Regions from separate parts of the Mesorhizobium subarcticum genome, predicted to be linked through region 1. Evidence: predicted binding sites of a transcription regulator. Region 1 holds the regulator's gene; the other holds the start of a gene.
The links. Region 1 encodes LexA, which represses DNA repair genes until DNA is damaged. Its sites were predicted from a motif close to TGTTCNNNNTGTGTTCNG; they were not measured.

Region 1 (11,573 bases):
CGGCCAGGCGGCGATAGCGATCGGCGGCCGCGTCATCGCGCTGGAAGGCATTGAGGGGACGGCTGGATTGCTCGACCGGGCGAAGCTGCTGCGCGGCCACGGCCGTATTGCGGGCAAGACCCGTGGCGTTCTCGTCAAATGCGCCAAGCCCGGTCAGGAGCTGCGCGCGGATCTTCCTTCCATTGGCCCGCAATCAGTTGAAGCCGCGCATGCGGCCGGGCTTGCCGGCATTGCCGTCGAGGCAGGACGTTCGCTTGTTCTGGAAGGCCCTGCGACCATCGCCCGGGCCAATGCGCTTGGCCTCTTCATCGTCGGTTTGCCTGCTGTGGAGCCGGCTAATGGTTAATGACAGGCCGCTCAGGATTGCCATTGTCGCTGGCGAAGAGTCCGGAGACGTACTTGGCGCCGACATCGTGCGTTCGCTGAAACAGGCGACCGGTCGCGATGTGCAACTCCTCGGCCTTGGTGGCCGCCATCTGCAGGCCCTGGGCCTGGTATCGCCATTCGATGCCGGCGAGATCGCACTCATGGGGTTCACCGCCGTCCTGCGCGACCTGCCTCGGCTGATGCGGCGGATCAATCAGTTGGCCAAGACCGTTGCTCAGGAAAAGCCGGACTGCCTGGTCACCATCGACAGCCCGGATTTTTCGCTGCGCGTGGCCAGGAAAGTGCGCGCGGCCAATCCGTCGATCCCGATCATCCACTATGTCTGCCCGAGTGTATGGGCGTGGCGGCCGGGCAGGGCGGCGGCAATGAAACCCTATGTCGACCATATCCTCTGCATCCTGCCGTTCGAGGTCAAGGAACTGGAACGGCTCGGTGGTCCGCCTGGCACTTATGTCGGGCATCGCCTCACCCATGATGCGGGCGTGCTGGCGGCGGCGAAGGCGCAAGACCTGCCGCGCGACCTGTCCGCGGATCGCGTCAAGACATTGCTGGTCCTGCCCGGTTCACGGCGCGGCGAGGTGCGAAGGCTGCTCGAGCCATTTGGCGAGACCGTGTCGATGCTGAAGGCTCGCGGGCATCGCCTGCGGCTGATGCTGCCGACAGTGCCGCATGTCGCGGAGCTCGTCCGCGCTGGCGTCACCCGATGGGACGAAAAGCCCGAAATCATCGTCGATCCCCAGCGCAAATGGCAGGCCTTCGGCAAGGCCGATGCCGCGCTGATCGCGTCTGGGACCGTATCGCTGGAACTCGCGCTGGCAGGCGTCCCGATGGTCTCAAGCTACAGGCTCGACCCCATCGCGCGTGCCGTTGCGCCCTATTTCGTTTCGGTCTGGTCGGCGCTGCTGCCCAATTTGATCGCCGATCGTGCGCTTATTCCGGAGTTCTACAACGAGTACGTCAAGCCGAACAATCTGGCCCGGCAGATGGAAGCATTGTTCGCCGACAGCGGCATGCGAGCCTGGCAGAGGCAAGGCTTTGCCGAGATCGCCAGGCGCATGGCGACCGACAAGCCATCTGGCGAGATCGCGGCGGGCGTTGTGCTGCGCTACGCAAAAAAGGCGCCCTGAGGCGCCTTTTTCAATTCAATAGGCCCAGATCAGCGCTTGGCGATCGGAACGTAGTCACGCTCCGGCGCGCCGGTGTAGAGTTGGCGCGGGCGGCCGATCTTCTGGCGCGGATCCTCGATCATTTCCTTCCACTGCGCGATCCAGCCGACGGTGCGCGCGACCGCGAACAGCACGGTGAACATGGTGGTGGGGAAGCCCAGCGCCTTCAGCGTGATGCCGGAGTAGAAGTCGACGTTCGGGTAGAGCTTCTTCTCGATGAAGTAGGGATCGGTCAGCGCGATCTTTTCCAGTTCCATGGCGATGTCGAGCAGCGGGTCGTCCTTGATGCCGAGCTCGCCCAGAACCTCATGCGCGGTCTTCTGCATGATTTTCGCACGCGGATCATAGTTCTTGTAGACGCGGTGACCGAAGCCCATCAGCCGGAACGGGTCGTTCTTGTCCTTGGCACGGGCGATGAACTCCGGAATGTGATCGACATGACCGATCTCGCCCAGCATGTTCAGTGCCGCTTCATTGGCGCCACCATGGGCCGGGCCCCACAGGCAAGCAATGCCGGCCGCGATGCAAGCGAACGGGTTGGCGCCCGACGAGCCGGCAAGACGAACCGTCGAGGTTGAGGCGTTCTGCTCGTGATCGGCGTGCAGGATGAAGATGCGTTCCATGGCGCGCGCCAGCACCGGGTTGATCTTGTACTCCTCGCACGGCACGGCGAAGCACATATGCAGGAAGTTGGCGGCGAAGTTCAGCTCGTTCTTCGGGTAAATGAAGGGCTGGCCGATGTGGTATTTGTAGGCCATGGCGGCGATCGTCGGCATCTTGGCGATCAGCCGCATGGAAGCGACCATGCGCTGGTAGGGATCGGAGATGTCGGTGGAGTCGTGATAGAAGGCCGACAGCGCGCCGACCACGCCGCACATCACCGCCATCGGGTGCGCGTCGCGGCGGAAGCCGGTGAAGAAACGCGACATCTGCTCGTGCACCATGGTGTGGCGCGTCACGCGGTAGTCGAAATCGTCCTTCTGCGCCTTGGTCGGCAATTCGCCATAGAGCAGGAGATAGCAGACTTCGAGGAAGTCGCCGTGCTCGGCCAACTGGTCGATCGGGTAGCCGCGATGGAGAAGAATACCAGCATCGCCGTCGATGAAGGTGATTTCGGACTCGCAGCTTGCGGTCGAGGTGAAGCCGGGATCGTAGGTGAAGGCGCCGGTCGTGCTGTAGAGCGAGGCAATGTCGATGACGTCGGGGCCGACGGAGCCGCTTCGCACCTTGAACTCGTGAGTTCTTGCCGGCGAACTCAAGCGTTGCCGTAGCCTCTTGGCCGCCCACATCCAGTTTTTTCGCAGCTTCGGTCATTGCAAACTCCTTCTTGTTTCCTCATGCCGGCAAGGGCAAATTCTGCAGAGCGACACGTCGAAATCACCGCAATGCGCGTATTCGCCACCGCATTTCAGGAGGTGCGTGCCAGATTGGGCCAAGGCCTAATGTTGCACTGCGAAACGCGCCTTTCAATGCCAATCTTCTTGGGCCAGTTTGCTCCTAATCGATTTGATCCGCTATGCGCGCCAGGCTCTCCTCGCGCCCGAGCACGGCAAGCACGTCGAACACACCCGGCGAGGTGCTCTTGCCGGTCAGCGCGGCCCGTAAAGGTTGGGCCACGGCACCGAGCTTGTGGCCGCCAGCCAGTGCAACCTCGCGGATCGCAGCCTCGGCCGCGGCAGCCGTCCAGTCACCTGAAAGCGCGTTCAAAGCTTCGTGAGCGCCACGCAGGATCTTGCGGGCATCGTCATTGAGCAGGAGGGTTGCCTTGTCGTCGATCGGCAGCGGCCGCGTGGCAAACAGGAAGGCAGCGCCGTCGACGAGCTCGACCAGTGTCTTGGCGCGCTCCTTCAGGCCCGGAAGAGCTGCCAGAAGCTGCGCCTTGTTGCGATCGTCAAGACGCGCGGCCATTGCCGGACCGCCCTCGAGATAGGGCAAGGTGGCGATGAAGATGTCGAACAGCTCGGCGTCGGCCATCTTGCGCATATGCGCGCCGTTGATCGCCTCCAGCTTGGCGAAGTCGAAGCGGGCCGCGCCCTTGTTGACGTCGCCGATGTCGAACCAGGAGATCATGTCCTTGATCGACATGATCTCGTCGTCGCCATGGCTCCAGCCCAGGCGCGCCAGGTAGTTGAGCAACGCCTCCGGCAGATAGCCCATGGCGCGATAGGCCTCGACGCCGAGCGCGCCATGCCGCTTCGACAGTTTCGCCCCATCGGCACCGTGGATCAGCGGGATGTGCGACATCGACGGCACGTCCCAGCCCATGGCGTTGTAGATCACGGTCTGGCGGGCGGCATTGGTCAGGTGGTCGTCGCCACGGATGATGTGCGTGACACCCATGTCGTGATCGTCGACGACGACGGCATGCATGTAGGTCGGGTTGCCGTCCGAGCGCAGGATGATGAAATCGTCGAGATCCTTGTTAGGGAAGCGCACCTCGCCCTGGACGCGGTCGTGCACGACCGTCTCGCCCTCGGTCGGCGCCTTGATGCGGATCGCGCCCTTGACGCCGGCCGGTGCCTCGGACGGGTCGCGATCGCGCCACTGGCCGTTGTAGCGCGGCGGCAGGCCCTTGGCCCGGGCAGCCTCACGCATCGCCTCGAGCTCGGCTGGCGTCTCGTAGCTGTAATAGGCCTTGCCCATGCGCACGAGTTCCTCTGCCACCTCACGGTGGCGCGGTGCGCGCTCGAACTGCGATATGGCCTCGCCGTCCCAGGAAAGCCCAAGCCAGGTCAGCCCATCCAGAATGGCCTGGGTAGCCGCCTCGTTGAAGCGTTCGCGATCTGTATCCTCGATGCGCAGCACCATCGTGCCGCCGGTGTGCTTTGCGAACAGCCAATTGAACAGCGCCGTGCGCGCGCCACCGATGTGCAGGTAGCCGGTGGGCGAGGGGGCAAAACGGGTGACGACCTTGTCGGGCATGGAACTCTCGGAAACCATCTTAAACGGGGTGCTGGTGCACGGACTTTCGCGCGTTGCGCGTTCATGTAGCATAGGGCGTCAGGGGTGCAAGGGGCAGACCCGATGGCGGGAAGAGGCCGGGGCTTGGATCAGGGCGAGGACGCCAGTGTCGGCGTCAGCGAGCGGTCCCTGTTTGCGATGCCTTTGCCGACCTCGCCGTCGCCATCACCTGTCATTCCAGGTGCTGGCAATCAACCCTTGCAGGCGGATATTCCAGCGCCAGTTTCGCCCGCTAACGGCAGGATTGCGCTGGTCCGTCGGCAACTTGGCCAAGCTTCATTGCCGCGCCTGCGCCATAGCGTGGCCAAGGCGGCGGAGTTGGAGCTTGACCGGGGCATCGCCTTCCTGCTGGTGCCGGTCTGCCTGGCGGTTGGGGCGATCGCCTATTTTTCGCTGGCCGCAGAGCCTGATTTCCCAAGGCTCATCGCGGTCGTCGTGCTGACGGGGATATGTGCGCTTGTCTCGCGTTCCTGGCCGAAAACCCATCTGTGCTTCATGGCGGCGCTGCTGTGCGCTCTGGGTTTGCTCGCAGGCAAGGTCGAGACATGGCGGGTCGGAACGCAGATGCTGGGTTCGGAAATCTCGACACAACTGACCGGGCGTGTGGTCTCGCTCGAGCAAATGGAAACTGGCCGCATCCGACTGACCATCGACGTGACAGCGACCGCCCGGCCGAAACTGCGCTACGTGCCGGAAAGGGTACGGCTTTCGGCGCGCAAGATACCGCCAGAGATGACCGCCGGCTCACTCATCACCGGCTATGCCAAACTGTTGCCGCCAACTGGTCCGGTGCGGCCGGAGAGCTACGACTTTTCCTTCGACAGCTATTTCGCTGGCATCGGCGGCAGCGGCTTCTTTCTAGGCAATCCAAAAGTTGTGTCGGCCAGCGACGATGACATGCCGATCTCGGCCCGTCTTTCCTCAGGAATAGAAAATGCCCGTGAAGCCATCGCCGATCATATCAGGGGCACGGTCAGCGGCGCCGAAGGCGAGATCGCGGCGGCGCTGATCGTCGGCGTGCGTGCCGGCATTCCCGATGAAATCAACGAAGCGATGCGGCGCACCGGCATTTATCACATCATCTCCATTTCGGGTCTGCACATGGCGCTGGTCGCCGGCACAATCATGGGTCTGTTGCGCGGCGCCTTCGCGCTGTTTCCAGATTTTTCCGCGCGCCGGCCGGTGAAAAAATACGCGGCCACCGCAGCGCTGGTCTCGATCGCTGCCTATCTCGTCATTTCGGGCGTCGTCGTTGCTGCCGAGCGTAGCTTCATCATGCTGGCGGTGATGCTGATTGCAGTGCTGTTCGATCGGGCAGCGCTGACCATGCGCAATCTGGCCATCTCGGCGATCGCCGTCATTGTGGTGTCGCCGCATGAGGTGGTCGGCCCAAGTTTTCAGATGTCCTTTGCAGCGACGGCCGCACTTGTCGGCGCATATGCTGGCTGGGCGGATCACCGTGCGGGAAAGTCCAGACCACCGCCCCCAAAGCGATCCTTGCCCGGTTTCCTAGCGCGAAAATTTCTGCTGGCGACAGGCGGATTGGCCATGACCTCCATCATAGCCGGGAGTGCCACAGCGCTGTTTGCCATCTGGCATTTCCAGCGCGTGTCGCCGCTCAGCCTGGTCGCCAATTTGGCGATCATGCCGATTGTATCGGTCGTGATGTTTCTGGCCGTGGCCAGCGCGCTCTTGATGCCATTTGGGCTGGATTGGCCTGCGCTTTATCTGATGGGCAAAGGCCTGACCGCAATGATCGCCATATCGGCGTGGATATCGGATCGCTCTCCAGTCGATGGGGTTGGCCTGATTTCCCAACAGTCCGTCTTGCTGGTGACGATTGCCCTGGTTATCGCGACCACGGCGACGACATGGCTTCGGCTGGCGGCGGTTCCCTTCGTTCTCGCCAGTGTGCTGACCATCCCGGATACGCGAACACCGGATGTGTTGATCTCGGAGGACGCCAGGCTGGTTGCAATGCCGATCGGAGGCGGCGAACTCGCTGTTAGCCGCGCGCGTCCAAACGAATTCATGGTCGACAATTGGAAACGCGCGTTGCGATCCGAAGCCATCGTCGTGCCGGAAACCTTCACCAGAGGTGACGGACAATTCGAGATCGCGGACGCTACAGAACTGCCGCCAGGAGTGCCGTTCTATTGCACTGACGGCGTCTGTGTGGCCAAGCACACGTCCGGTGCGATCATTGCTTATGTCGAAGACCGCAAGGACACCTGGAAAGCCTGCGGCTTCGCCGATTTGATCGTTGTCAATGACGCAACGGGCTATGATTCCTGTCACAACCCGCTGGTTCTCGTCATCACCAAGCGGCAACTTGCTCGCAAAGGCAGTGCGGCCGTCTTCTTCGACAACCAATCGGCGGTCACGCCGGCAATCGTCAGCTTCGCCGTGGACAGTCCGTACCGACCCTGGCACGCGCAACGCAAATTCTCACATGAGGCGAGGGGTCTGCCACCTTACAAGAAACCCGAAAAGCCAGCCGTTAAACCGCCGCCGCTTCAGTAGCGCCTGATCAGTCCGACGAGCTTGCCTTGCACCTTCACCCTGTCGGGCCCGAAGATGCGCGTCTCATAGGCCGGATTGGCGGCTTCAAGCGCAATCGAGGCGCCCTTGCGGCGGAACCGCTTCAGCGTCGCTTCCTCCTCATCCACCAGCGCCACGATGATCTCGCCAGGCTGGGCGGTATCGGCATTGCGGATGATGACGGTGTCACCGTCGAAGATGCCGGCCTCGATCATCGAGTCGCCCTTGACCTCCAGCGCATAATGTTCGCCACCCATGATCATGTCCGGCGGCACCGAGATCGAATGCGTCTGATGCTGAATGGCATCGATCGGCACGCCGGCGGCGATACGCCCCATCACAGGGATCGACACCGCCGAAACCACGTCGTCATCATTGCCGGCAGCAGGCAGGCGCGATGGTGTTGCAGGCTTGAGCTGGCGGCCAAGGCCGCCCTGACCAAGACTGCCCTGGATGACGCTTGGCGAGAACTTCTTGGCAGCGTTGAGACCCGGCGCGATTGAATCCGGCAGCCGCAGCACCTCCAGCGCGCGTGCCCGGTTGGGCAGCCGCCTGATAAAACCGCGTTCCTCCAGTGCCGTGATCAGACGATGGATGCCTGACTTGGAGGCGAGATCGAGCGCCTCCTTCATCTCGTCGAAGGACGGCGGGATACCGCTTTCCTTCAGCCGTTCATGGATGAACATCAAAAGTTCATGTTGCTTGCGCGTCAGCATGGCGGCCCCCAAGGCATTGAACGAAGGGTCTGAACCAGAATCGAAAAACAAACCCAGAACAAACACTATCTGTTCCAGTTGTGTTCTGCAACCGTTTAAAGTTTAGTGAATTTGTTAAGGCGTCTGAAATTATTTGGCATACGGCTGCGGCAACGACCGACGCGTCAACTCTGTCGCCGCATGTTGGCAACCATTGAAATCGTTTTGGTTAATGGCTTGTGGCCTATCCGGCGGCTTGGCTTGGCATCAGTCGGCCACAGAGTTCCATGCCAAGCATTTCCAGTTTTGAGAGCGCTCGTTTGCCGTGAACGAAACGAAGCCAAAACGCCAACCTCGGGCTTGTTCACGACCACTAGCTCCTCGACCAAGAGGCGATCCATTTGTGAGCTGGAAATTCGCTGCTCGTTATACCGCCGGTGACAGCCGATCGCTGAGATCGTCGCTTCAGGTGACGGACTCCTTGACAGCGAAACGCGGGGCCTTCCAGGCACCGGTGTGCAAAATCTCTTGTAGGACCTCAACCGCCAGCCACACATCCTTGTAGGCGACGTAGAGCGGCGTAAACCCGAAGCGGATGGTGGACGGCGCGCGAAAGTCACCGATCACACCGCGCTCGATCAAGGCACGCATGACCTGATAGCCGTGATCGTGAAGGAACGACACTTGGCTGCCACGCTTGGTCCGGTCGCGGATGGTTTCCAGCGTGAGACCATAGGCCCCGCACTTTGCTTCGACGAGTTGGATGAACAGTTCGGTCAGCGCGACGCTCTTCTTTCGCAACGCAGCCATGTCGACATCGTCCCAGATGGCGAGCGCACCCTTGAGCGCCCGCATCGACAGGACGGGCTGCGTGCCGCAGAGAAAGCGGCGAATGCCGGTTCCTGCGACGTAACCGCGTTCAAACGCAAAGGGGCGGGCATGCCCCCACCAGCCGCTGAGTGGTTGGCTGATGTCGCCGTGATGACGTTGCGCGGCGTAGATGAAGGCCGGCGCGCCCGGACCGCCGTTGAGATATTTATACGTGCAGCCGATGGCGAAATCGGCATTCGCATGGTCGAGTTCGACGGGTAGAGCGCCTGCCGTGTGGCATAAATCCCATATGATCAGCGCTCCGGCTGCATGAGCCTTGCGCGTCAGCGCCGCCATGTCGCGCAATTCACCCGATTTGTAGTTGACGTGATTGACCAGCACCACAGCTACGCTTTCGTCGATCAGCTCTTCGATGGTCGGCGCGTCGACGCCAGCGAGCCGCAGTACGATGCCCTCTCGGGTCGAGGCGACCCCTTCGGCGATGTACAGGTCGGTGGGAAAACTGTCGCCCTCGGCGACGATAACCGGTCGGCCTGGCCGCATGTTCAGCGCCGCATGCAGCACCTTGTAGATGTTGATCGACGTCGTGTCGCAGACCACGGTCTGGCCGGCGGCGGCTCCTATCAGGCGTCCAAGTTGATCGCCGAGTTCCAGAGGCATCTCGAACCATCCGGCTGTGTTCCAGGCTCGGATGAGATCCTGGGCCCATTCCTGGGTTGCCGCTTTCTGCAGTTCACCGAACACGGCGGAGGAGGCCGGCCCGAGCGAATTGCCGTCGAGATAGATCACCCCATCGGGCAGAATGAAACGATCGCGCATCGCACGCAGCGGATCGGCGGCATCCATTGCTTCGATTGCAGCGAGATCAGGAACTCCACTCATGGTCAGTCATTCCTTGGTTGTTTGCGACGGGTCCCGGCCACGACGACGTTCGCCCAGTGCGGCTGTTCTCTATCGATTATGTCAAAGCCGGGTGCGGACCGTCCACAGTTCCGGAAACAGCACGACCTCGAGCATTTTCTTCAGGTACGACGCGCCTGATGTGCCGCCGGTGCCACGCTTCAGGCCGATGATGCGTTCGACCGTGGTGACGTGGTTGAAGCGCCAGCGACGGAAATAGTCCTCGAAATCGACCAGCTTCTCGGCCAGTTCATAAAACATCCAATAGCGCTGCGGATCGCGGTAAACGGTCTGCCAGGCGACCATCACCGCCTCATTCTCGGTGCGGGTTTCGCGCCAGTCCGTGCGCTTGGCGTCGACGCCGATGTCGAACCCGTTGCGCGCCAGAAGCAGCAGCGCTTCGTCGTAGAGCGATGGCTCGGCCAGGATCGACTCCAGCTTCTGGCTCAGGTCCGGCCGGTGCTTGTGGGGTCCGAGCATCGCTAGGTTGCGGTTGCCGGCCATGAATTCGATGGCGCGATACTGCCATGACTGGAAGCCGGAGGATTGGCCGAGCGCGTCGCGGAATTCGGTGTATTCGCTGGGAGTCATCGTCCGCAGCACGTCCCAAGCATTGTTCAGCTGCTCGAAAATGCGGGCGACGCGCGACAGCATCTTGAAGCTCGGCTCGAGCCGATCGGCGCGGATGGAGCGAATCGCGGCACCGATCTCGTGCAAAGCGAGCTTCATCCAGAGTTCGGAGGTCTGGTGCTGGATGATGAACAGCATTTCGTCATGCGCCGAAGACAGCGGCGTCTGCGCCTCCAGCACTTTTTCCAGATGCAGATAGTCGCTGTAGGACATGCGCTCCTGGAACGACATCTGCGCGCCTTCGGACGCCGGATCGTAGGGCTCGCTCAATTGATTTTCTCCGTGCGCAGCCGGAAGCGCTGAATCTTGCCGGTCTGGGTCTTGGGCAGGGCGGCGATGAATTTGACCGAGCGCGGATATTTGTAGGGCGCAATCGTTGCCTTGACGTGGTCCTGCAGGCGCTTGATGGTCAGCGCGTCGGGCGAAACGCCTTGCACCAGCACGATGTGTGCCTCGACAATCTCCCCACGTTCGGCATCCTTGGCACCGATGACAGCGCATTCGGCAACATCGGGATGCGACAGGAGTGCTGCCTCGACTTCGGGGCCGGCAATGTTGTAGCCGGCGCTGACGATCATGTCGTCGGAACGCGCGGCGAAGTGGAAAAAGCCGTCCTCGTCCTGGGTAAACGTGTCGCCGGTGAGGTTCCAGCCGTCGCGCACATACTCCTTCTGCCTGTCGTCGGCCATGTAGCGGCAGCCGGTCGGGCCGCGTACCGCCAGCCGTCCTGTCTCGCCACGCGGCACCTCGCGCATCGCATCGTCGACGATGCGCGCCTCGTAGCCGCCGACCGGTTTGCCGGTGGAAGCAGGCTTCATGTCGTCAAAGCGGTTGGAGATGAAGATGTGCAGCATTTCGGTGGCGCCGATGCCGTCGAGGATCGGCTTGCCAGTCTTCTCAGTCCACTCTTCAAAGACAGGACCCGGCAATGTTTCGCCCGCCGAAACGGCAACGCGCAGCGATGACAAATCAGCGCCTTCGTCCATGGCCTTCAGCATGGCGCGATAGGCGGTCGGTGCGGTGAAGGAGATGGTCGCTTTGTAGGTCTCGATGATCTGGATCATGTTGGGCGGCGTCGCCTGCTCCAGCAGCGTTGCCGCGGCACCGAAGCGCAGCGGAAAGATGGCGAGCCCGCCAAGGCCGAAGGTGAAGGCGAGCGGCGGCGAGCCGACGAAGATGTCGTCTGGCGTCACCTGGAGGATCTCGCGGGCGTAGGCGTCGGCGATGATCAGAAGGTCACGGTGGAAATGCATCGTCGCCTTCGGCACGCCCGTTGTGCCCGAGGTGAAGCCGAGCAGGGCGACATCGTCGCGGCCGGTGTTGACGGCGGTGAAGGTGACCGATTTGTCGAGGGCGGCGCGGTCGAGCTCGGCATCATGGTTGGCGGTGCCGTCGAAGCCGATGACCTGCTTGAGGAACGCGCTGTCCTTGGCACAGGCGGTCATCTCGTCCATCAGCCTGG
Region 2 (11,573 bases), 1.4 Mb from region 1:
AGTACGACTGACGCCGTGGACACCGAGACCGGTTCGCGTACGTGGCCTGCGCCTGCCAAGATCAATCTGGCGTTGCATGTCACCGGCAGACGCCATGACGGCTACCACCTGATCGAAAGCCTGGCCGTGTTCACGCGCTTTGGCGACCGGGTCGAGATCGCGCCTGCCGACAGCGACGTTTTTGCAGTGTCCGGGCGCTACGCGCCAGCGGTTCCCCTGGATGCCAGCAATCTTGTGCTGAAGGCGCGCGATGCCTTGCGAACAGTGGTCGGGGCCGAAAAGGCCCCTCCAGTCTCGATCAAGCTCGAAAAGAACCTGCCGGTTGCCTCCGGAATCGGCGGTGGGTCGAGCGATGCGGCGGCCGTGCTGAGCGGGCTGGTAGAAACATGGGATCTGGACATCAATGGCGCCGAGCTGGCGCGGGTCGGCCTCTCGCTTGGCGCCGATGTGCCGATGTGCCTGGCGGCAAAGCCGCTGGTTGCACGCGGCATTGGTGACGAACTGTCGATGGTACCGGACTTTTCGGCACTGGGACTGGTGCTGGTCAATCCGGGAACGCCGGTCTCGACGGCGGATGTCTTTGCGGCACTTTCCCGGCGCGATAATGAACCCCTGCCGCCGCTACCGCGCCGCATCGATTTTCACAGCCTGCGCAACTGGCTGGAGGTCACCCGCAACGATCTTGAGCCAGCAGCTCTTGCGATGCAGCCCGCCATAGGCAGGGCGCTTTCGTGGCTTGATAAGGCTGGATCGGGCTTTTCGCGCATGTCGGGATCGGGCGCGACATGCTTCGGCCTGTTCGAGACCGGCAATGTCGCCAAGCGCGCGGCCGCAGAGATTCGCAACCGCCAGCCCGACTGGTTCGTCGCGGCGACGCGCAGCATGACATCGGAGGCCGAGTGACATGGCCAAGATAGACGAGAGCCGATCCTTCGTCCCCGTGCGCATCGCGGTGCTGACGGTATCGGACACACGCAGCCTCGCCGACGACAAATCCGGCCAGACGCTGGCCGGCCGCATCACCGAGGCCGGCCACATCCTGGCCGTCCGCGATATCGTCACCGATGACCGCGACAAAATCCGCGACATGGTGCTGGCCTGGTCGCGGGACAAAAACATCGATGTGGTCATCACCACCGGCGGCACTGGCTTTACCGGCCGTGACGTGACCCCTGAGGCGCTGGAGCCGATCTTCGAAAAGCGCATGGACGGCTTTTCGGAAGTCTTCCACCGCATTTCCTACGACAAGATCGGCACCTCAACGATCCAGAGCCGGGCGACCGGCGGCGTCGTCAACGCCACCTTCGTCTTCGTGCTGCCGGGTTCGCCCGGTGCCTGCAAGGATGCCTGGGACGGCATCATCAAGGCGCAGCTCGATTACCGCCACATGCCCTGCAACTTCGTCGAGATCATGCCGCGCCTGGACGAGCATCTGCGGCGGGGCAAATAGCCATCAGCGGATGACCGGCTCGCCATGGAAGCGCCGGCGCGAGGGGCGCGAAACACCGAAGCCGACTTCCATCATCAGCCGCGGCGTGCGCGCCGGCACCGTGCCCATGTGGAAACCGAAGGGGTCCTCGACGAAGCCGAGGCCGGCTTCGCCGGTCAGCGTCACCGGGCTCTGCTCGCCATAGACGTCCAGCACCTCCTGGGCGGAATGGCCGACCAACAGGGTTAGCTGATGCTTTATGGCGCGCCTGTTATGGCTGCCCCTGACATAGACATGGGGACCGGTGTCGATGTCGACAGGCTTGAGGTAGAAGAAGAATTTCAGCATGCGCCAGTCGTCGAGGTCGAAATGATATTTGCCCAGCGAGGCAAGGTTCTTGTCGGCGTCCGAGGCCTCGCCGGTCGGAAAGCTCCACCAGACGCGCGTCGTGATCAGTTTCGCCTGGGCGCCGAGATAGTGCGCGGCAATGTCGAGAAGCAGCGGATCGCGCTGTATGGCGAGTGCCGCCGGGCAGTCGAGGATGCGCTCGAAATAGTGGCCGCTGAGCAGCGAGCGGCCCAAGCGTTTCTCGGCTTGCGCATGTTCACCCGGCATGAATTCCAAACGGCGGTCGAAATTGCCGAAGCAAGGCGTACGCCCCGCGAAATCCGCGATCTCGCGATGAATTTCCGGCGGCAGGACCAGGCCTGAACACAGGCCGTCGGCGCGCAGCGCATCGACCACCGTTGCCCGCTCGACACCGGCAAACATCGTATCGCCCGCATTGTCGGCGGGACGGGCGCGTTTTGCACCCAGCCAGTGCATCCGGCGCCCCGGCATGGTGCGCGCCAGCATGAACATCGGCAGCCAGGCCGGGTTTTCGCGCAGATCCGTGAGATAGGTCGGAATGCGCACGGCGATGCGCCGCAGCAGGCTGCCATTGCGCGCAATGGCCTCTAGGCTGGCAGCACCGGATTTGTCAGGGGTTGAAAGGTTCATCGGGTCCTCGTCTATGAGCGTGACACCCGATGCCGCATCGGTGTTCACAACTCGCCTGACCCAAACCCATTCACCCGCTTCGGAAGAAGGCTAACCCCACGTCAGATTTTGTGCAATGCACAATGAACAGAGCAGCCGCAAAAAATCACTTTGGCGAGCGGTGCTGCTGCTTCGGCGGCGCCACCCAGATCTCGGCGTCGAGCCTCTTTGTCGCCAGGCCACGCGCCAGAGCCTCGGCGCTGCCGGCACTTTTCGACAGGGACGCAGCCTGGCGCTTGCTGATCACCAGCCCATCGGCCAAAGCGCGGTTTCCTGAAAAGACCCTCGCCAGGAATGGCGTGCGGCTGCCGCGTGTGCGAGAGAATTGCGCCGCCATTGTTTGCTTGGCCGTGTGGGCGACGACCGCATCGATCCAGCCTTCCACAAGCCGCGCGCCCGGCTCCAGCAGCAACAGCCAGTCTCCCTTGGCCTGCCTGATGCCGGCGGCGATGCCGCCGCTCGCCACATAGTGGCAGCCGGCATGCTCGGCGACACGGTGCGTCTGGTCGGTGGAGCCGGTGTCACAGATGACGACCTCGCGCACCACGCCCTCGACCGCGCCGCCAATCAGCGAACCGAGCGTGCGGGCGAGAGCCTCCTCGTCATTGCGTGTTTCGATGAGAACACTGAGCATGTTTAGCCGAATAGCGGAAAGCCGCGCACAGCGCCAGTTTTTGCAGCGCAACATAAAAAGTTCTTGCTTTGTTCTTGTCGGCAAAATAGGAATAATTTCATGAACAGAACGATTCGACAGAACATGGAAAGTCCTTGGGAGCGGGCAAAGATGGAACAGATCGTGCGCGCAGACATTGCAGCTTTCGGAGCAGGACGCGCCGAGATGGCCAATGCGATGATCGAGCAGAGTGGCGTGCGTGTCCGTCCGGATCGCAATCGCGGCCGGTCGGCGGGGATCAATCCGTCGGGACGGTTCGAGCCGGTCAGCCGGCATGTCTTCGATGACGGGTGGAATTCTCTGGAGGAGCTGCCGCCGTTCAAGACCGAGGTGCAGGTGGAAAAGCCGCGCACCATTATCACCCGCAATGAATCGCCAGACATCTCCTTCGACCGGTCGATCAACCCCTATCGCGGTTGCGAGCATGGCTGCGTCTATTGCTTTGCCCGGCCGACACATTCGTTCATGGGCCTGTCGCCGGGCCTGGATTTTGAATCCAAGCTGTTCGCCAAACCGGATGCGGCGCGGCTGCTCGACAAGGAGCTGTCGAAGGACGGATACCAGCCGCGCACCATCGCCATCGGCACCAACACCGATCCCTACCAGCCGATCGAGAAGCAGTACCGGATCATGCGCGAGATCCTCGAAGTGCTGGAAGCGCGTGGCCATCCGGTCGGCATCGTCACCAAATCCGCTTTGGTGACGCGCGACATCGACATCCTGTCGCGCATGGCCGAACGGGGGCTGGCCAAGGTGGCGCTGTCGGTGACGACAATGGACCGCATGTTGGCGCGCACCATGGAACCCCGCGCGTCGACGCCGACCAAGCGGCTGGAGGCGATCCGACAGCTTTCGGATGCCGGCATTCCGGCTTCGGTCATGGTGGCGCCGATCATCCCAGGCCTCACCGACCAGGAGATGGAACGGATCCTCGATTCGGCACGTGCTGCCGGCGCGCGCGAGGCGGGCTATGTCGTTCTGCGCCTGCCGCTGGAGGTCAGCCCGATCTTCAAGGACTGGCTGCTGCGCCACTATCCCGATCGCTACCGTCACGTGATGTCGCTGATCCGTTCTATGCGCGACGGCAAGGACTACGATTCGGAATGGGGCAAGCGCATGAAGGGTGCCGGTCCTTACGCCTGGCAAATCGGCCGGCGCTTCGAGATCACCGCCAAGCGGCTCGGTCTCAATGCCGAGCGGCGCACGCTGCGCACCGACCAGTTCGTAGCCGCTGGAAAAGACCAGGAACAGTTGATGCTGCTCTGAAAATGCAATTCGCCGTGGCGGTTTGACCTGCCATGGCAAGAAGTCCCGTCCGGCCTGCCCCGGCCTGCAGACGGTGCCCTCCCGGTCCGGCGCCCCACCCGACCCGGAGGGACTTGCGGAGAATCGGAGCCGATGCGAACCTCGCCGCAACATGGCTCGCGCGCGTTCCGATTCTCCGCTTCTCTTCGAAATCGTCGAGAAACCCGATTTCTCCTTCGAGACGAAGGCGATGGCCGAGGGCTTGTGGCCGGTCGCAGGCATGGACGAGGCCGGCCGCGGTCCTCTGGCCGGGCCGGTGGTCGCAGCCGCCGTGGTGCTCGACCCCGCCAACATTCCCGAAGGCCTCGACGATTCCAAACGGCTCAGCCATTTGCAGCGCGAAGCGCTGTTCATGCGCATTCTTGGCTCGGCGCAGGCAGTTTCCATGGCTTCGATCAGCGCCGAGGGCATTGACGGCAGCAACATCCTCAAGGCGAGCCTCGAGGCGATGCGCCGTGCGGTGGTCGGGTTGTCGGTCCGGCCGAAGCTCGCGCTCGCCGACGGACGCGATGTGCCACCAGGGCTGCCATGCGACGGCCGCGCGCTGATCAAGGGCGACCAGCGCTCACAGTCGATCGCCGCCGCCTCGATCGTTGCCAAGGTGATGCGCGATCGCATGATGTGCGGCTGCGGCAACCATCACGGCCGCTACGGCTTCGAGGTCCATATGGGCTATGCGACGGTCCGGCATCGCACGGCGATCGAGGCGCATGGACCAGTCGCGCGGCTGCACCGGGTTTCGTTCGCGCCGTTCCGGCTGGGTGGGGCGGAGGTGATTGAGGAAGAGGGCTTGGCCGGGTTGGACTGAGCGACGACGTCATTTCTCGGAGATACGCGAAACAACGGTGACGGCTCTCACGGGGAGATCCACAGCGCTGGCCTCAGCGCCCCAACAAAAAAGCCGCCAGGTTGCCCAGGCGGCTTTTCATCTACTTGATGCTGTAAGCTCAGTTCAGCTTCGCCTTCACGTCCGCAAGCGACGCCTTGAAGATATCAGCTCCGGCCTTGACGTCGACCTTGGCAGCCAGTAGCGCACGGGCGGCCTCGACGGCAATATCGACGGCGCTGGCGCGCACTTCGGCAATCGCATCACGCTCGGCCTGGCCGATCTTCTGTTCGGCAAGAGCGGTGCGCCTGACAACATAGTCTTCGGTCTTCTTGTGCGCGTCGGCGGCGAGCACTTCGGCCTCGCGCTTGGCAGCCGCGACGATGTCGGCTGCTTCCTGCTCGGCTTCCTTGCGCTTCTTCTGATACTGGCCAAGCAGTTGCTGGGCTTCCTCGCGCAGGCGGCGCGCTTCGTCGAGCTCGTTGCTGATCCTGGCGGCGCGGGCATCGAGTGCCTTGGCGATGATGCCCGGCACCTTGATATAGACGGCAACGCCCAGGAAGATAATGAGGGCTATCGTTGCCCAGAGCGTTGCGAGAGATGTGGCGTCCATGATGCGCTCCTCACCCGGCCACGGATTTGACCGCAGCCGCGATCTCGGCCTTGCTGGCCTTGCCGCCGCCGACCAATGCCTCGACGATTTCGGAAGCGGCGCCCTCGGCTATGCCCCCGACTTCCTTCATGGCGTTGGCCTTGATGGAAGAAATGCGTGCCTCGGCTTCGCCAAGCTTCTCGTCGAGTGCGGCCTCGATCTTTTTGCGCGCGGTGTCGGCCTCCGCCTTAGCCGCATCGGCGGCCTGCTGGCCGATCGAGTTGGCGTTCTTCTTGGCCTCCGCCAATTCCTGCTCGTAAGCAGCAACGGCAGCGTCGGCCTCGCCCTTCAACTTGCTCGCCTGGTCGAGGTCCTTGCTGATACGGTCGTTGCGGACATCGATGATGCCGCCGACGCGGGGCATCACGACCCGCTTCAGGAAGAGGTAGAACAGCCCGAAAGTGATCGCCAGCCACAGAAGCTGAGACGGGTATGTCGCAGGATCGAATGGCGGAAACGTGCCGTGCGCCTCCGCAGGCACGCCGGTGGCGGAATGCGTGTCGCCCCCGGTCGCAGCGTGGCTGGTATCGGTGGCAGGCGCGGACTCTTGCGCGAAGGCAGATGTCACGAACATGGACTATCCCCAGAAATCAGGCCCGCCGCCTGCGCGGCCGGCCTGTCCAATCTTCTCAAATGCTCAGCCGAACAGGGCCAGCAGCGCGATGAGAAGCGAGAAAATGCCCAGAGCTTCGGTCACGGCGAAGCCGAAGATCAGACGGCCGAACTGGCCATCAGCGGCCGAAGGGTTGCGCAGCGCGCCCGAGAGGTAGCTGCCGAAGATATTGCCCAGGCCAATGCCCGCGCCACCCATGCCCAGGCAAGCGATACCGGCGCCGATGTACTTTGCTGCTTCTGCGTCCATTTGTTCAACTCCTTTGGATCTAAAATTCCGTTGCGATTCTATCCGGGGCCAATGTTGGAAAATCTTGGGCCGGAAACTTTTCCCTCAGTGCCCGGGATGCAGGGCGTCGTTGAGATACATGCAGGTCAACACCGCGAAGACATAGGCCTGCAGGAATGCGACCAGCAATTCGAGCGCGGTGAGCGCCACTGCCATGGCCAGCGGCAGGATCGAGCCCGCCACGCCGACCGCGCCGAGCGCGGAGAGGCTGACCACGAAGCCCGAAAACACCTTCAGCGTGATGTGGCCGGCAAGCATGTTTGCAAATAGACGAACCGAGAGGCTGACCGGGCGCGACACGAAGGAAATGACCTCGATCAGCACCACCAGCGGCAGCAGGAATACCGGCACGCCATGCGGCACGAACAGTTTCAGGAAGCCGAGACCGTGCTTCATGAAGCCGTAGACCACCACGGTACCGATCACCAATGCAGCGAGGCCGAAAGTGACGATGATGTGGCTGGTGATGGTGAAGAAATAGGGGAACAGGCCGAGCAGATTGGCGACCAGCACGAACATGAAAAGCGAGAACACGAACGGGAAGAACTTCATGCCCTGCGTACCGGCAGCATCGCGCAGCATGTTGCCGACGAATTCGTAGGCCATTTCGGAGACCGACTGCAGACGCCCGGGAACCAAGCTGCGGCTCGACGTGGTGAGGAACAGGAATGCAGCGGCAACGACCACGGTCGCGACCATGAACAGCGCAGAGTTGGTGAAAGACAGGTCGTAGCCGCCGATGTTAATCGGAATCAGCTTGATGATATGGAACTGGTGGATCGGATCGACCTTGTCAGCTGCCACGTTTCAACCCCGTCAATGCCGCGTACGGCCAAATTATCATTGCCGCCTTTAAGCGGCTATTTACTATCGTTCCGGTCAGAGCGCGATTTGTTGCCCTGTCCGAATTCTGCCACAACGCCTGCGGAACGCATCACATTGAGCACACCGGCGCCAAAACCAAGCAGCAGGAAAACGATCAGACCCCACGGCGATGTCCCCGCCAGACGGTCGATGATCCAGCCGATGCCCGCACCCACCACCACGCCAGCGATAAATTCGCTGGAGAGCTTGACCGCCTGGCCATAACCGGCCGCACTGCCCGCTTTCGCGTCGTCTCTTCCCTCGAGCCGGTTCGGCAGCCTTGTCGCAAGCGATGCTTCAAGTTCACGCCGACGTCGCTCAAGATCGTCGTCACGGATGTCGGCTTCATGCTGCTTGCCGCGGCCGGTTTCTCCGGTTCCGTCTGGCCCATTCTTGTCGGCCATCGCAACCCCCCTGCCCGGTCAGACCGTCACCGTCCGTCCGCTTCTAAAGTCGCCGGCAACATAGTTAGAGGGTTTGCGCCCGTCAAGCCACGGGCGGAAGTTCGTTGCCATGTATTTTACGCAATAAAATCAATGGATTAGAGAGGTGCGACATCGTGCCCGTCATGCGGACATGGATACGGCGCCCGAATCCTCCGTGCAATGGCTTCCTGATCAAGCTCGCGGTGGGCCAAAAAGGCCAACGGCTGACGAGCCCTCAGCTCCAGCCGCCGCCATAGGTGCGATAGAAGATATGCAGGCCGATCTTGGTCATCTTCTGCATCGTGCGCGCCCAGCCGGGATGGACATATTGGGCGTAATAATGCGTCGATGATCCAACCTCCGGGATGAAGATCTTGCCGGCGGTGACGGCCATGGCAATGTCCTGCGCGGTCTTGTAGGCGACGGGGCTGTCGATGCGCTTCTTCCTGCCGTCGCAAGCGAATGAGAACTGGCAACGGTTGAACCAGCTGTCGTTCTGATAGACGACGCCGCAGATCGAATTCGGATAGGCCGGATTGCGGACGCGATTGAGGATGACCTGTGCGACGGCAGCCTGGCCGCGCACGGATTCGCTTCTCGCCTCGAAGTAGATACCGTTGGCCAGGCATGCCTGCTCCTTCTTGGAGAAGACACTCTCGGGCAGCGGATTCTGGATCCACCAATGGTCACCCTTGGCCATCGGCGGAATGAAGCGGCCGCTGTTGGGCTCTTCGTCCTGAAGCAGAACTTCGAAAGGCGAGGCCTTGGCATAGTCCGGCTCGGATTGCGCATAGGCCGTCGCCAGAATATCGGGATGGTCGTTGTTGACCAGGGAGGCAAGCATGGCCGGCACGCCGGGATCCGGCTTCTTGTCCTCGCGCGCATGGAACGCTGCGGCGATCTGGATTTCCTTGCCTTTGATCTGCGGCTTGGCAAAAGCCATCTTCAGGTCGCCGTCCATGCTCGGCCGCGTCAAGGAGGAAGTCCGCTGGAAGATCGAACCGGCGTTGAAGTTCTTCGGCGGGGCGACGGGAGACATCTGGACGATGCGGCCCTTCTTGTCGGCGCGCATGACGCGGTCCTCGTCGGGCGAGCCGCTGACCTTGCCGCCCTTGCCGCGAAACGACACGTTGCCGACGCCTGCCAGGTGAATGCCCGATCCGGAGATCGAGCCGGTGATGTCGGAATCGACGAACGGCATCTCGGCGGCATGGGTCGAGCCCGCGACGGATCTCTCGACATAAGAATTCCAGCGCGCGGTCGGCGATTCAAGGCCGGAGACGAGGCTGGTCATATCCTGGTAGGCGGCGACGGTCGGGAAGCCGATCCAGATGCCGAGGCCGATGATGGACGGAGACACAAAGCTGCGTTTCTTCTCACCGGCGGCGGCAATAAGCCGCTTCAACACACGTCGATGCACTGAACTCTCCAGGAACGCCACTGACCCCACTGGAGAGCAAAATGATGCATTAACCTTGATGGGACGTTAACGGGATCGATCGGGTTTTCTCAGTCGGCTCAAGGTCGTGGTTTCGAAGTCGGATGGTTTTGCGGCGGGATGGCGACGCAATACCCGCCAATCCGCGTTCCTAGAACCGGACTTAACCGGATATCCATATTCCAAGCGTCACAATGGAGCTGTTCGAAACAGCGGCCGCGCAAGCCGAGCGACGAGGCAACGGTCGTGGACACTACAACCGCAAACGGCGTGAACTCGATAGGGCCACCCGGACGCCCCCAGCTTCATAATTTGACGGCCTTGCGGGCTTTTGCGGCCCTATCGATATTCATCCATCATCTAAAGGTGTTTGGAATCGATGCGTCGCAATACATCCGGAACATGGATCTGGGATGCGCCGTCTCGTTCTTCTTTGTCCTGTCGGGGTTCGTTTTGTCCTACAGTTTCGCAGGGCGCTTCCTTGACTGGCGCGATGTAAGACACTTTGTCTGCCAGAGATTTTTCAGGCTCTGGCCTGTCCACGTGCTGTGTTCCTTTTTTGCCGTGGTGACGCTTCATGAACCGGCAAGCCTTCTCACCGCATATCTAACGACGACGCTCCAGAGCTCATGGATTCCGACCTACGGCACGGCCTACGCCTACAATGGCGTCTCATGGTCGATATCGGTCGAGTTATTCTTCTACCTTATCCTGCCGTTCATTCTGATCCTGAGGCCAAACCAGGTCATGCTGGTGATTTGCGGCTGGACCCTTGCCGTCCTCGGCCTGCTAGCGTTCACGGCGGTTTTGCCCGGTCCTGTATTTCCGCCTTCTTCCGAACGACCGTGGCTGGATTTCTACGTTACGGACGCATCGTTCGTTCAACTTTTCCCGCCCCTGCGGATGGTGGAATTCCTGTCGGGGATAGCCGTCTATCAATTGTTCAGACTTCGGCGCATCCCCGCCGGCTGGTTGGCGTCCGCTCAAATCGCGGCAATCGCCGGCCTAGTGCTTTATGCCGGCGCGCATGACGAGATCACGCAATTCTTCGCCAATCACGCATCGGTCATGGCGTCTGTAGCGTACCGCGAATATGGGATGTATCCGGTATTCGCTGCCATAGTCTATGTCTTTGCGCACCAATCCGGTGTGGCGACGCGTGTTCTATCTTGCCGCCCGTTGATTTTCTGCGGCGAGATCAGTTTCGCATTCTACATGATCCATCAAATTGTCATTTTCAACCTGGCCTACAATTACGAGATCGATAAGCACTACGGTCCAATAGCAGCCACACCTTTGGCAGCGATATTGAGCCTTGGCCTTTCGGTCATCCTCCATCGAACGGCGGAAAAACCCGCCATCGCCTGGGCCAAAAGGCGGTTCCCGATGTCCAGGCACGCACCTTCATCCCAGCATATGCCGCTGGCCGCCTTGGTTTGACTTGTCTCAAGCTGATCGGGGCGCAACCGGCCGCAGAAAGATCGGCCCCGAGATCAGCGCGCAGATGGCGGCCGACAGCCAGACGCCGGACCAGGACCAGAGGTGCAGCAGCCCCGGGATGGCCACCGGCACCAGGAAGAAGCCGACGAAAACGAAGGTGTTGGCCAGACTGAGCGCGGTTCCGACATGGCCGGCGCCGGCAAGCGTGGCAAGCTCAGTATAGGCGACACCATGCCAAGCGGAGACCGAGATGCCCGCGGCAATCAGCACCAAGGGAAGGACGGCAATCAGGAAGGACTGGCCGCCCTGCATGGCGGGGCTGGCCAGGACCAGCAGCCAAAGTACGGCAAAGGCAAGCGCGCTGAGCGCGCTGCATGCGCGCAGAAACTGGCGGCGGTTGCCGTGGCGGTCGGTGTAGCGGCCGCTCCAGACGCGCATGACCATGGCGCCGACCTGCACCGCGGCGAGGCTCGCACTGATCGCCGCCGTTCCCAGCCCGGCGAAGTCGTGCAGGAACACCGATGCGAAAGTGAGCACCGCCACCTGCGGAAAGCAGAGCAGGCCGATGGCGGTTGCGATACG

Region 2: a site for LexA is predicted at 3,160-3,177, ahead of ACZYHG_RS29660 (PA0069 family radical SAM protein). Genes of this name have one in related genera too.

The regions. Positions count from the first base shown of each region.
Region 1 is NZ_CM144237.1:4,639,378-4,650,950, forward strand. It holds gene ACZYHG_RS22555 (LpxI family protein) at 1-346, shown strand, start outside; gene lpxB (lipid-A-disaccharide synthase) at 339-1,514, shown strand; partial or broken gene gltA (citrate synthase) at 1,544-2,867, opposite strand; gene gltX (glutamate--tRNA ligase) at 3,051-4,475, opposite strand; gene ACZYHG_RS22575 (ComEC/Rec2 family competence protein) at 4,578-7,037, shown strand; gene lexA (transcriptional repressor LexA) at 7,031-7,771, opposite strand; gene kynU (kynureninase) at 8,216-9,463, opposite strand; gene kynA (tryptophan 2,3-dioxygenase) at 9,545-10,381, opposite strand; gene ACZYHG_RS22595 (AMP-binding protein) at 10,378-11,573, opposite strand, start outside.
Region 2 is NZ_CM144237.1:6,037,887-6,049,459, forward strand. It holds gene ACZYHG_RS29640 (4-(cytidine 5'-diphospho)-2-C-methyl-D-erythritol kinase) at 16-903, shown strand; gene moaB (molybdenum cofactor biosynthesis protein B) at 905-1,450, shown strand; gene ACZYHG_RS29650 (hypothetical protein) at 1,454-2,428, opposite strand; gene ACZYHG_RS29655 (glycosyltransferase) at 2,574-3,101, opposite strand; gene ACZYHG_RS29660 (PA0069 family radical SAM protein) at 3,252-4,406, shown strand; gene ACZYHG_RS29665 (ribonuclease HII) at 4,558-5,253, shown strand; gene ACZYHG_RS29670 (F0F1 ATP synthase subunit B) at 5,393-5,884, opposite strand; gene ACZYHG_RS29675 (F0F1 ATP synthase subunit B) at 5,895-6,497, opposite strand; gene ACZYHG_RS29680 (F0F1 ATP synthase subunit C) at 6,561-6,785, opposite strand; gene ACZYHG_RS29685 (F0F1 ATP synthase subunit A) at 6,870-7,628, opposite strand; gene ACZYHG_RS29690 (AtpZ/AtpI family protein) at 7,685-8,092, opposite strand; gene ACZYHG_RS29695 (cell wall hydrolase) at 8,349-9,533, opposite strand; gene ACZYHG_RS29700 (acyltransferase family protein) at 9,798-10,991, shown strand; gene ACZYHG_RS29705 (MFS transporter) at 10,998-11,573, opposite strand, start outside.